Regions from separate parts of the Azonexus hydrophilus genome, predicted to be linked through region 2. Evidence: predicted binding sites of a transcription regulator. Region 2 holds the regulator's gene; each other region holds the start of a gene.
What was found. Region 2 encodes FNR, which switches genes on or off when oxygen is low (the NO sensors DNR and NnrR bind a similar motif). Its sites were predicted from a motif close to TTGANCTAGNTCAA; they were not measured.

Region 1 (4,193 bases), 1.0 Mb from region 2:
GGCTGGATGGTCGTTTCCGGCGACAAGCGTCATGCCAAGGACTATATCGAGGGCCTCGACATGCTGGCCTCGATGCGCCTGTGCGCCAACGCGCCCGGCCAGCACGGCATCCAGACCGCACTGGGCGGTTATCAGAGCATCGACGATCTGGTGCGCGACGGCGGTCGCCTGCGTCGCCAGCGCGATCTCGCACACGAACTGATCACCGCGATTCCCGGTGTCTCCTGCGTCAAGCCCAAGGCGGCGCTGTACATGTTCCCCAGGCTTGATCCCAAGATCTATCCGATCAAGAACGACCAGCAATTCATCGCCGAACTGCTGCAGGAAGAAAAGGTCCTGCTGGTCCAGGGGACCGGCTTCAACTGGCCGCAGCCCGACCACTTCCGGCTGGTCTTCCTGCCGCACGAGGACGATCTGCGCGAGGCCGTCGGCCGCGTTGCCCGCTTCCTCGAAAACTATCGCAAACGTCACAACACCAACCATCTCATCAACAAAGACTGAGCTATGAAACCCATCAATGTAGGCCTAATCGGCATCGGCACCGTCGGCGGTGGCACCTGGACCGTTCTCAACCGTAACGCGGAAGAAATTACCCGCCGCGCCGGCCGCCCGATTTGCATTACCGCCGTGGCCGACAGGAATGTGGAACTCGCCCAGCAGATCACCGGCGGCAGCGCCCGCGTCACGGCCGACGCCTTTGCCCTGGTCAATGACCCGGAAATCGACATCATCGTCGAACTGATCGGCGGCTACGGTGTCGCCAAGGATCTGGTGATGCAGGCGATCGCCAACGGCAAGCACGTCGTTACCGCCAACAAGGCGCTGCTCGCCGTGCATGGCACCGAGATCTTCACCGCCGCCCAGCAGAAAGGCGTCATGGTCGCCTTCGAAGCGGCCGTCGCCGGCGGCATCCCGATCATCAAGGCGCTGCGCGAAGGCCTGACCGCCAACCGCATCGAATGGGCGGCCGGCATCATCAACGGTACCACCAACTTCATCCTCTCCGAGATGCGCGACAAGGGCCTGCCCTTTGCCGACGTGCTCGCCGAGGCGCAGCGCCTGGGTTATGCCGAGGCCGATCCGACCTTCGATATCGAAGGTGTCGACGCCGCCCACAAGGCGACGCTGATCGCCTCGATCGCCTACGGCATCCCGGTCCAGTTCGACAAGGCTTACGTCGAAGGCATCACCAAGCTCGAAGCCTCCGACATCAAGTACGCCGAACAGCTCGGCTACCGCATCAAGCTGCTCGGCATCGCCAAGCGCCGTGAAAATGGTGTCGAGTTGCGCGTGCATCCGACGCTGATCCCGGCCAAGCGCCTGATCGCCAACGTCGAGGGCGCGATGAACGCTGTCGTCGTCAAGGGCGACGCCGTCGGCACCACGCTCTACTACGGCAAGGGCGCCGGCGCCGAGCCGACCGCCTCGGCAGTGATCGCCGACCTGGTCGACGTCACCCGTCTGGCCACCGCCGACCCGGAACACCGCGTGCCGCACCTGGCCTTCCAGCCCAACGCGATGTCCAATCTGCCGATCCTGCCGATGAGCGAGATCGAGACCGGCAACTACCTGCGCCTGCGCGTCGAGGACAAGGCTGGTGTGCTCGCCGACGTCACCCGCATCCTCGCCGACCAGGGCATCTCGATTGACGCCATGCTGCAGCGCGAGCCGGAAGAGGGCGAGGGTGAGACCGACATCATCATCCTCACCCACGTCTGCAGCGAAAGCGCCGCACTCGCCGCGATCGCCAAGGTCGAGGGACTGGCTGCGGTCAAGGGCCAGGTCAAGCGTATCCGTCTGGAAGAACTGCAGTAAATCTGCCGGTCTGTGCATGGAGAAAGGGGGCTGCGGCCCCCTTTGTCGTTCAGGGCGATGCAGATCAAGGAAACGACCGGCCGGGGTCGGCAGAATCAGGGCTCTTGCTGCTTGCGGCAGCTTCTTACAAGGAAATCCCCATGACTCACGCCATCCATGCCTGCGACCGTCCCACCGCCGAGGCGCTTTATCCCTTCGACGCCCGTGGTGTTGCCAAGCGTTTTCGTCATGCCGCCATCTTCGGCGCGCTCGAGTCGCTGATGCCGGGCGAAACCATGCGTTTCTGCAACGACCACGACCCCTTGCCGCTGCTTGCCCAGATGCAGCAGCGCTATGGTAACCAGGTGTCGATCGAGTACGTGCAGCGCGAACCGGGCGCCATCGTCATCGACTTCAAGGTGATCGGCGGCTGATTTGCTGATAACCGCTGCCCTGACGCTACTGGCCGTGCTCACAGCCGCTTCGCTGGCGGCGGTCGGGGTCGGCACGCCGGCAGCGGTGGCGCATCTGGTGTTTGCCGTCGGCATCGTGCCGCTGATTTTTGCGGCAATGACGCACTTCGTGCCCGTGCTCACGCGAACCGGCGATGCGCCGGCAATCATCCGGTGTTTGCCGGTGTTTGCCCAGTTGGCTGGGGTCCTGCTGGTGCTTGCATTGCAGGGCATATTCCCCTACGAGCTGCTGCAACTGGCAGCCGCCATCGATCTGGCACTGGCCGGCGGCTTGCTCTACTGGATCGTGCGTCGGGCACGTGCCGCGTTGGGGCGGCCGCATCCGGGCTGGCGATGGTATGCGGCAGCACTTGCTGTACTGATGCTGGCGCTAGTGGCCATCCTCGCGATGGCGCTGTGGCCGGCGCATTGGCAAATCTGGCGCCTGCTGCATCTGCACCTGAATACGCTGGGCCTGGTCGGCCTGGCCGCATTCGGTACGCTGCCGGTTCTTCTGCCGACCGTGCTTGGCCGAGGTGACCCGGGGGCAGCACAATGGCTGCAGCGTTACCTATGGCCCATGCTGCTGGCCGTGCTGACGCTGGTTCTGGGCATTGCCGTTCATTGGTCGCTGGCGGCCGTCGGGGCGTCGGTGCTGCTGGTCTTGGCCGGCCTGCTGCTGGTGCGCTGGTTGCAATGCTTCGGATGGCCGCGACTTCCTGGCGATGGTGCGGCGGTATCGCTCATTGCCGCCGTGCTCGGCTGGATGTTGGGTTTGCTCGCCGGTGTGTTGCATGGCGGCGGGGCGATGCCGGCCATGCCCGGGCTGTGGGCCTGGGTGGCAGCGTTCCTGCTGCCGCTGGTGACCGGTGCCTTGAGCCAGTTGCTGCCGGTGTGGCGCTGGCCGGGGCGGCAATCCCCGGAGCGCGACGCGATGCGCAGCCGCCTGGTCGCCCGTGGGGCGCTGCGGGCAGGCTTTTTCCTGCTGGCTGGTGCTGCGTTTCTGGGCGGTTTTGTATTGCCCGGCATGATCTTGGCCATGCTCGGCTTGCTGCTGTTTATTGTTTCCGTGCTGCAGACCGTGCGAATCCGGCAGTCGACGCGTTAAAATCATCGTTTTTCCGCTTTCCAGGGTTTCACCATGCGCTACATCTCGACTCGCGGGCAGTCCGCCCCTCAGGCCTTCTGCGATATCCTTCTCGGCGGTCTGGCGCCGGACGGTGGCCTGTATCTGCCGGAATCCTACCCGCAAGTCAGCCGTGCCGACCTCGATGCCTGGCGCCAGCTTTCCTACGCCGATCTGGCGTACGAAATCCTGTCCAAGTTCATCACCGACATTCCGGCCGACGACCTCAAGGCCATCGTCGCCAAAACCTATACCGCTGATGTCTATCGCTTCACCCGTAACGGTGGCAACGCCAGCCAGATCACCCCGCTGACCAAGCTGGATGATGGGCTATACACGCAGGAGCTGTCGAACGGTCCGACGCTGGCCTTCAAGGACATGGCGATGCAGTTGCTCGGCAATCTGTTCGAGTATGTACTGGACAAGCGCGGCGAGTCGATCAACATCCTTGGCGCCACTTCCGGCGACACCGGTTCGGCCGCCGAATACGCGATGCGCGGCAAGCACAACGTCAAGGTTTTCATGCTGTCGCCGGACGGCAAGATGAGCGCCTTTCAGCGCGCCCAGATGTACTCGCTGACCGATGCCAACATCTTCAACATCGCCGTGCGCGGCATGTTCGATGATGCCCAGGACATCGTCAAGGCGGTTTCCAACGACGCAGCGTTCAAGAAGCAGTACAAGATCGGCGCCGTCAATTCGATCAACTGGGCACGTGTCGCGGCGCAGATCGTCTATTACTTCCAGGGCTATTTCCTGGCGACCCAAACGAACGATGAGCAGGTCTCGTTCTGCGTGCCGTCGGGCAACTTCGGCAACAT
Region 2 (4,193 bases):
AAAGGATGCGACCACCGTTGTAGGCCAGGTGCATCGACCAGCGCGACGCGCCGCCCATGGCCAGGGCGCCGACGATACCGCCGCACATGCCGACGCAATGTGCACCGCCGAGCAGGCCGACGAGAAACAGGGCAAGAAAACCGGTATCGGGCATGAAACAGGGCTGGACAGGAAACAGGCGGGAAGTTTAACCCGCCCACCCCTCCGCCGGCACCGTCAGATCACTTTCGAGTAACGCGTCCGCTGCCGGTCGGCGCGCAGGTAACGGTCGAAGGCCATGGCGATGACGCGCACCAGCATGCGTCCCGGCGGCAGCACGGTAATCCATTCGCGCTCGATCTTGAGCAGGCCACCGCGCTCCAGTTCGCGCAAATCCTCGATCTCGGCAGCGAAATACTTGTGGAAATCGATCAGGTGCGCGCTCTCGATGCTCTCGATCGACAGTTCGAAATGACACATCAGCGCCTGGATGATGGAACGGCGCAGGATGTCGTCGGCGGTCAGCTCGATACCGCGAATCACCGGCAACATCGGCGCATCGAGCCGATCGTAGTATTCGTCCAGGGTCTTGACGTTCTGGTAGTAGGTCGGCCCGACCTTGCTGATCGACGAGATGCCGAAGGACAGCATGTCGCAGTCGGCATAGGTCGAGTAGCCCTGGAAATTGCGATGCAGGCGTCCCTGACGCTGGGCCACGGCGAGCTCGTCGTCGGGCTTGGCGAAATGGTCCATGCCGATGAACACATAACCGGCGTCGGTCAGTTTCTTGATCGCCAGCGCCAGGATCTGCAGGCGCGCATCCGGCGTCGGCAGGTCGGCGTCGGCAATCCGCCGCTGCGGCTTGAACAGGCCCGGCAGGTGCGCGTAGTTGTAGATCGACAGACGATCCGGGTCCATCGCCAGCACCCGCTCCAGGGTCCGGTTGAAGCCCATCACGCTCTGGTGCGGCAGGCCGTAGATCAGGTCGACCGACACCGACTTGAAGCCGCTGGCGCGTGCCGCCTTGATCACGTTGAAGGTTTCCTCTTCGCTCTGCACGCGATTGATGGCAACCTGGACCTTCTCGTCGAAATCCTGGACGCCGACGCTCATCCGGTTGAAACCGAGTTCGCCGAGCAGGGCCACGGTGGCCGCATCGACCTTGCGCGGATCGACTTCGATCGAGTACTCACCGCCATCGAGCAACTTGAAGTGCTTTCGCGTCTCTGCCATCAGCTGGCGCATCTCGTCGTGCGACAGGAAGGTCGGCGTACCGCCGCCCCAATGCAGCTGGATGACCTCGTGCTCACCGTCGCGGCCTTCGAGCGAAGCGCTCTGCAGGGCCAGTTCCTTACCCAGGTACTTCAGGTACTTGGCACTGCGCCCATGATCCTTGGTGATGATCTTGTTACAGGCACAGTAATAACAGATGGTGTTGCAGAAGGGGATGTGGAAGTATAATGACAGCGGCCGGCTGATACCGCCGATGTTGCGCTTGCCGAGCCAGAGCGCTGCAGCCTCCGAGTCGAATGCTTCGACAAAGCGGTCTGCGGTGGGATACGACGTATAACGCGGGCCGTTTACGTCATAACGGCGAATGATCTGTGGATCGAAGACGAGGTTTTCAGTTGCGAAATTCATTTAACATAGCGCCAAGTTTAGGCTTGATTATGTGGGGATGGATCGCAGTTCCGGTTGACATGGATCAAGCCAACGCAGGTTGCCAATGCCCAGCACAATCCCGTTGAATCAGGAAATTACGCTGACCGTCATCAAGACGGCCTGCTCCAACTGCAACCTGCGCGAACTGTGTCTACCCTTCGGTCTCAGCCTTGAGGAACTCGAGCGTCTCGACGACCTCATTTCGACCCGGCGCCGGATCAAACGCGGCGATCACCTGTACCGTGCCGGCGAGGCTTTCGACTCGATCTACGCGATCCGCAGCGGCTTCTTCAAGACCGACGTGCTGCTCGAAGACGGCCGCGACCAGGTGACCGGCTTCCAGATGGCCGGCGAACTGCTCGGCCTCGACGGCATCAGCACCGAACACCATACCTGCAACGCCATCGCCCTCGAGGACAGCGAGATCTGCGCGATCCCGTTCAACCGGCTGGAAAGCCTGTCGCGCGAGATCCACAACCTGCAGCACCACTTCCACAAGGTGATGAGCCGCGAGATCGTCCGCGATCACGGCGTGATGATGCTGCTCGGCACGATGCGCGCCGAAGAGCGCCTGGCCGCCTTCCTGCTCAACCTGTCACAACGGTTCACCGCCCGTGGCTTCTCGCACGCCGAGTTCTACCTGCGCATGACGCGCGAGGAAATCGGCAGCTACCTCGGCCTCAAGCTGGAAACCGTGTCGCGCGCCTTCTCGAAGTTCCAGGAAGAAGGCTACATCGCGGTGCAGCAGAAGCACATCCGCATCCTCAACGTGAACGGTCTCAAGGCCCTGATGAACCACCGCGCCTGAGTTTCAGCGCGTCGGTTCAAGACGCAGCAGCTTGCCGTCGGGCGCGTCGGTGAGCAGATAGATCAGCCCGTCCGGCCCCTGACGGACATCGCGAATCCGGCCTTCGCGCCCGCTCAGCAGGCGCTCCTCATGCACCACCCGCTCGCCGTCGAGTTCCAGGCGGACCAGCATCTGGTATTTCAGCGCGCCGACGAACAGGTTGCCGCGCCACGCAGGAAAACGCTCGCCGACATAGAAGGCCATGCCCGACGGGGCAATCGACGGCGTCCATTGGTACAGGGGTTGCTCCAGCCCCTCGCGATGCGTGCCGACGCCGATTTTCGTGCCGATCACGTAATTCACCCCGTAGGTGATCACCGGCCAGCCGTAGTTGCGTCCTTTGCGCACGATATTGATCTCGTCGCCACCCTGGGGGCCGTGCTCATGGGTCCACAAAGCGCCGCTGACCGGGTGCAGCGCCGCCCCCTGGATGTTGCGATGGCCGACGCTGAAAATTTCCGGATGCGCACCGGCCACTCCCCGCCAGGGATTGTCCGCCGGCACCCGACCATCGTCGTGCAGCCGGACCTGCTTGCCGGCCAGATCGTCGAGCTGCTGCGCCCGCGCCATCGTGCCGCGATCGCGCTGGCTGATGTGCAGGAAGCCGTCCCGGTCGAACACCAGGCGCGAGCCGAAATGCTGCCCACCGGACGATTTCGGCCTTTGCCGGTAGATCACCCGCAGGTCTTCCAGCCGGTGACCGGCGGCATCGGACACCCAGCGTCCGCGCACCACCTCGGTACCGACCCCGCCCTCGCCGGCCGCGGCGTAGCTCAGGTAGATCCAGCCGTTGGCGGCAAAGTCCGGATGCAGCACGACGTCGAGCAAACCGCCCTGTCCGCTCGCTGCAACCGCCGGCACGCCCGCCACCGGGCGCGGATCGAGTCGACCGTCGGCCGCCAGCAAGCGCAGGCGCCCCGGCCGCTCGCTGACCAGCATGCGACCGTCGGGCAAAAAAGCCAGCGCCCAAGGATGCACCAGCCCCTCGCTGAGCACGCGCACCCGGAAATCCTCGCGTTCGCTGCGCAGCACCTCGGCCTGCGCCGGCAATCCCAGACAAGCCACCAGACCGGCAACCATCAACAGACGTTTCATCGGCATTTCCTCGTTATCGACTCAGGCCCAGCCACAGGCGTTCGCCGGGCTGATCCCAGTAAGGCTGTTCGCCGAAGCGCTGCTGCAGGAAATCGATGAAGGCGCGCACCTTCAGCGGCAGATGGCGATTCGGCAGATGCACGGCGTAGATGAAGCGCTCGATTGGCACATAGCCCGGCAACACTTCGACCAGCCTTCCGGCCTGCAGTTCGCTGCCGATGATGAAGGTCGGCAACAGCGCCAGGCCGAGACCGCCGAGGACGGCCTGCGACAGCGCCTCGTCGTCGTTGATGCGCAGCGAACCTGACACCGGCACCGAAATGTCGCCGTCCGGCCCCTGCAGGTGCCAGAAACCCTGCGTCGTCAGATAGGTGTAGTCGAGACAGTTGTGCCGGGCCAGATCGGCAGGCAGCTGCGGTACGCCCCAGCGCGACAGATAGGCCGGGCTGGCGCAGATCTTCCGCCGGATCGGCGCCAGGCGCCGGGCGACCAGGTTGCCGCCGGGCTCCGGGGCGATACGCAAGGCCAGGTCGTAGCCTTCGTCGACCAGATTGACCAGGCGGTCGCTGATCGTCATGTCCACCGACAGCTCCGGGTATTGCAGCATGAA
Region 3 (4,193 bases), 820 kb from region 2:
TCGTTGGCGGAATGTACCGCAATACCGGCGTCGCCGTGCCAGTAGCCGTTGACCAGGCCGCTTTCGCTCCAGGTCGAGGTGTCGGGCGCGGTGACTTGTCCGCTTCCGGCGGCGGCAAAGGCAGCGATGATTTCGGCCATGTGCTTCTTCTGTGGGCTGAGGCGGATAATGTCGATGCCGATCTCGCGCAGCGCCGGCATGTCGCCGAGCAGGCTGTAGGTCTGCGCCGACATCGTCTGGATCCCGTTGATGGTCAGGAATTCCTGGCCTTCGCGAGTGCGCAGGGTCAGTCCTTCCTCATGGTCGAGGCACTTGAACTGGCAATCGTCCTTGTTCAGGTCGTAATGACGGGCGGTGAAGCAGCGTGCCGAAAAGGCCAGCGGCAGTTTGCCGAAGGCGAAGACCTCAGTCTCGACGCCGGCCGGCCGGTAACGATGCAGGTGCTCGATCATCTGGCGCGAGGCTTCCAGCGGCGGTACCCAGCGGCACATGCCGTAGCGGGCGAAGGTGGCCAGCGTTTCCTCGTTGTAGATGTTCAGGTGCGGCCCGGCGACAAAGGGTTTGCCACAAACCAGATTGACCGCGCCGAGGTCGTTGGCTTCGACCTTGCAGCCTGCGTCGTCGACCAGGCGGCGGAGGGCCTTCAGGTCACTCTCCGATTCGAGCAGGGCCTGCGCCGAAACGATGACTTCCTTGCCGGCGTCGGTCAGGTCGCGGGCCAGGCCGATCCAGTCGCTGGTGCGCAACTGCTGGCGCCGGGAACAGACCACTTCACCGACATGGATGACGTCGAGGGCCGGGTTTTGGGCCATTTCCGCGTAAAAGGCCATGACTTCGGCCTTGGGCCAGAAGTAGAGCAGGGGGCCGAGCGACAGTTTCATGCTTATCTCCACGGCCGGTTGTAGGCGCCGAGCGTCGCCTGGCTGCCTTCGGAAACCTTGGCCAGTTCGCTTTGCCAGGCCGGCTTGACGTGGTAGCGCGCGTCGCCTTCGCGCAGCGCATCGAGTGCGGCGCGCAGGGTTCGGGTCACCTGGGTGACGTAGGTCGGGCTGCGCTGCCGGCCTTCGACCTTGATCGCGCGCACGCCGATCTTGAGGATATCGGGCAGGATGGACAGGACGTTGAGGCTGGTCGGTTCCTCAAGCGCGTAATAGGTTTCGCCCTGCACGTCGAAGCGGCCCTTGCACAGCGTCGGGTAGCCGGCCGGTTCGTCGTCGCCGAAGCGGTCGATGAGGATGCCGTTGAGCCGGGTTTCCATGGCGCCGGGCTGCTTGTCCCACTTGACGTACTTGGCCGGCGAGCAGGCGCCGACGGTATTCGGCGACTCGCCGCAGGCGTACGACGACAGCCAGCAGCGACCCTCGTTCATCACGCACAGGCTACCGAAACCGAAGACTTCGATTTCCACCGAGGTATTCCGGATCACATGCTCGACCTGGGCCAGCGTCAGCACGCGCGGCAGGACGGCGCGCCGGATGTTGAATTCGCGCTGGCAGAAATTGATCGCCTCGTAGCTGGTCGCCGACCCTTGGACCGACAGGTGCAGCCGTTGTTGCGGATGACGGCGGGTGGCGTAATCGAGCAGGCCGACGTCGGCCAGGATGATCGCATCGACGCCGAGGTCGACGGCGGCATCGACCGCCTTGTGCCAGTCGGCGGTACGCCCGGCCTGCGGGAAGGTGTTGATCGCCAGCAGGATTTCGCGGCCTTTGCCGTGGGCGTAGCGGATACCGTCGCTCATGCCTTTCTGGTCGAAGTTCAGACCGGCGAAATTACGCGCATTGGTATCGTTCTTGAATCCGAGATAGACGGCGTCGGCGCCATTATCCACGGCTGCCTTGAGCGCCGGCAGGCTACCAGCGGGGCAAACGAGATCGGGCAAGGTGGGCATGAGAAACATTCATTCCGGAGAAGGGGGAAAGTATAGCCAGTGCGCCGGGCCAGCCATTGATCCTCATCAAAGCCCTGGCTCGTGCTAGGATTCCGGCAACATTCCTGCATCGGCATTCAGCATCCATGTCCCAGAATCACGTTCTCGTTGTCGACGACGAAGCCATCAACCTGATGCTGATCGAGGATTTTCTCGAGCAGGAAAAGCTGGCTCTAGAGTTGTTCAGCGATCCGCTGCAGGCCTGGCAGCGACTGGCCGAGCCGGGCAGCGATTTCTCGCTGGTCGTGCTCGACCGGATGATGCCCGGCATGGACGGTATCGAACTGTTGCGCCGGATCAAGGCCGACCACCGTTTCGAAGACGTGCCGGTGATCATGCAGACGGCCGCCTCGGCACCGGAGCAGGTGCGCGAGGGGCTGGAGGCCGGGGCTTACTACTACCTGACCAAGCCGTATGCACCGGAAGCGCTGATTTCGATTGTCCGTGCTGCCCTTGACGACCGGCGGGCCCGGGCTTCGTTGCGCACCCGGGCGGCCCGCCTCGAGGAAGCGCAGAAGCTGCTGGTCGGCGCCGAGTACGGTTTTGCCACGCTGGAGGAAGTCTCCTGTCTGGTGCCGGTCCTGGCCGCCCTGTGCCCGGATCCGGACCGCGTCGCGCCGGGCCTGTCGGACCTGATGCTCAACGCCGTCGAGCACGGTAACCTGGGTATCACCTATCGTGAAAAATCGCTGCTCAAGTGGGATGGCGACTGGGAGGCAGAAATCCGCCGCCGGCTCAACATTGCACCGTTCAGTGGTCGGCGGGCGACGATCCAGGTGACATGCAGTACCGAGGCGATCAGTTTCCGCATCACCGATGAAGGTGAGGGCTTCGACTGGCAGAAATTCCTCGATTTCGACCCCGAGCGGGCTTTTGATCCCAACGGGCGCGGTATCGCGATGGCGCGGCTGACCAGTTTTTCCAGTCTTGAATACGAAGGCCGCGGCAACATCGTGACCGCCCGCGTCATTCTGTCACCACGTCCCTGAGGTTCTTAGCGCAGGACGATGGTTGGCTTGTAGCCGAGTGCGCTGCGGATGCGTTCGGCGATATTTTCGGCTGCCGGGCGTGAGGCATAGGGGCCGAGCTGCAGACGGTGCAGGCCGTTGGCCCGGACGATGTGCATTTCTTCCCTGACCCAGTCGAGTTCGCCGACCAGATGGCGCTTCAGGTTGTCGGCGTTGTCGGCATTGGCGAAGGCGCCGAGCTGCAGGTAAACCCCTGCCGGCAGAGCGTTTTCCACTACCGGCGGGCTGACTGCCGGCTGCGGCGGCGGTGCCACCTGGGCGTAGCTGGTGCTGCTGCCGGTCGGGACGATGGCCTCGACTTCGACCTGGGCGCTGCCGTTGCGGATGATGTCCAGTTTGTGCGCGGCGGTATAGGAGAGGTCGATGATGCGTCCGGCGTGGAAGGGGCCGCGATCGATGACGCGAACGACGACCGAGCGCCCGTTCTGCAGATTGGTGACGCGGGCATACGACGGCAGGGCCAGCGTCGGGTGAGCGGCGGTCATGGCGAACATGTCGTAGGGTTCGCCGATCGAGGTTTTCTGACCGTGGAATTTCTTGCCGTACCAGCTGGCCAGGCCACGGGCCTTGTACGGGCGGACCGAGGTGTTTGGCTCGTAGCGTTTGCCGAATACTTCGTACGGCCGCAGTGCCGGCCGGTGCAGCGGCTCCCAGCGCGGTACCGCGTCGGGGATCTGGTCCAGGTTGTCCGGAATCTCGCTGGCCGGGCCGTCATCCTTGTAATAACCGCCGCCGCGCGGGGTGGCAACCGGCGGCGGGGGTGCCGGGCGGCTGGTACCAGCGCTCGGGGTCGCCGGCGCGCTGCTGGCCGGCCGCTCCGGCTGACTGCCGCAGGCGGCGAGCAATAGGGTGAAAGTCAGGGGGGCCAGCAGGCGAAGGGAAGCGGTCATTTCTTTACCAGCATGCGGTGGGTATGGATGCTCATCAGGATGCCGACGCCGAGCATCAGGGTCAGCAGCGCGGTGCCGCCGTAGCTGATGAAGGGCAGCGGGACGCCGACCACCGGCAGGATACCCGAGACCATGCCCATGTTGACGAAGGCGTAGATGAAGAAGACCAGGGTCAGGGCCGCAGCCAGCAGGCGCGAGAACATGGTCGGCGCAGCGGCGGCGATCATCAGCCCGCGGCCGATCAGCAGCGTGAACAGGATCAGCAGGATACCGTTGCCGAGCAGGCCCCATTCCTCGGAAAAGACGGCGAAGATGAAGTCCGTGTGTTTTTCCGGGATGAATTCC

Region 1: the regulator FNR is predicted to act here: its motif matches at 1,870-1,883, upstream of AADV58_RS08690 (DUF2249 domain-containing protein).
Region 3: the regulator FNR is predicted to act here: its motif matches at 1,948-1,961, upstream of ubiU (ubiquinone anaerobic biosynthesis protein UbiU).

The regions. Positions count from the first base shown of each region.
Region 1 covers NZ_CP151406.1:1,809,340-1,813,532, forward strand. Annotated here, with positions in the region: gene AADV58_RS08680 (pyridoxal phosphate-dependent aminotransferase) at 1-501, shown strand, start outside; gene AADV58_RS08685 (homoserine dehydrogenase) at 505-1,815, shown strand; gene AADV58_RS08690 (DUF2249 domain-containing protein) at 1,956-2,228, shown strand; gene AADV58_RS08695 (hypothetical protein) at 2,230-3,354, shown strand; gene thrC (threonine synthase) at 3,388-4,193, shown strand, end outside.
Region 2 covers NZ_CP151406.1:2,816,405-2,820,597, forward strand. Annotated here, with positions in the region: gene AADV58_RS13555 (sulfite exporter TauE/SafE family protein) at 1-154, opposite strand, end outside; gene hemN (oxygen-independent coproporphyrinogen III oxidase) at 217-1,620, opposite strand; gene fnr (fumarate/nitrate reduction transcriptional regulator Fnr) at 1,706-2,449, shown strand; gene AADV58_RS13570 (PQQ-dependent sugar dehydrogenase) at 2,453-3,583, opposite strand; gene AADV58_RS13575 (LysR family transcriptional regulator) at 3,597-4,193, opposite strand, start outside.
Region 3 covers NZ_CP151406.1:209,203-213,395, reverse strand. Annotated here, with positions in the region: gene AADV58_RS00995 (U32 family peptidase) at 1-881, opposite strand, end outside; gene ubiU (ubiquinone anaerobic biosynthesis protein UbiU) at 884-1,891, opposite strand; gene AADV58_RS00985 (response regulator) at 2,017-2,919, shown strand; gene AADV58_RS00980 (septal ring lytic transglycosylase RlpA family protein) at 2,925-3,848, opposite strand; gene rodA (rod shape-determining protein RodA) at 3,845-4,193, opposite strand, start outside.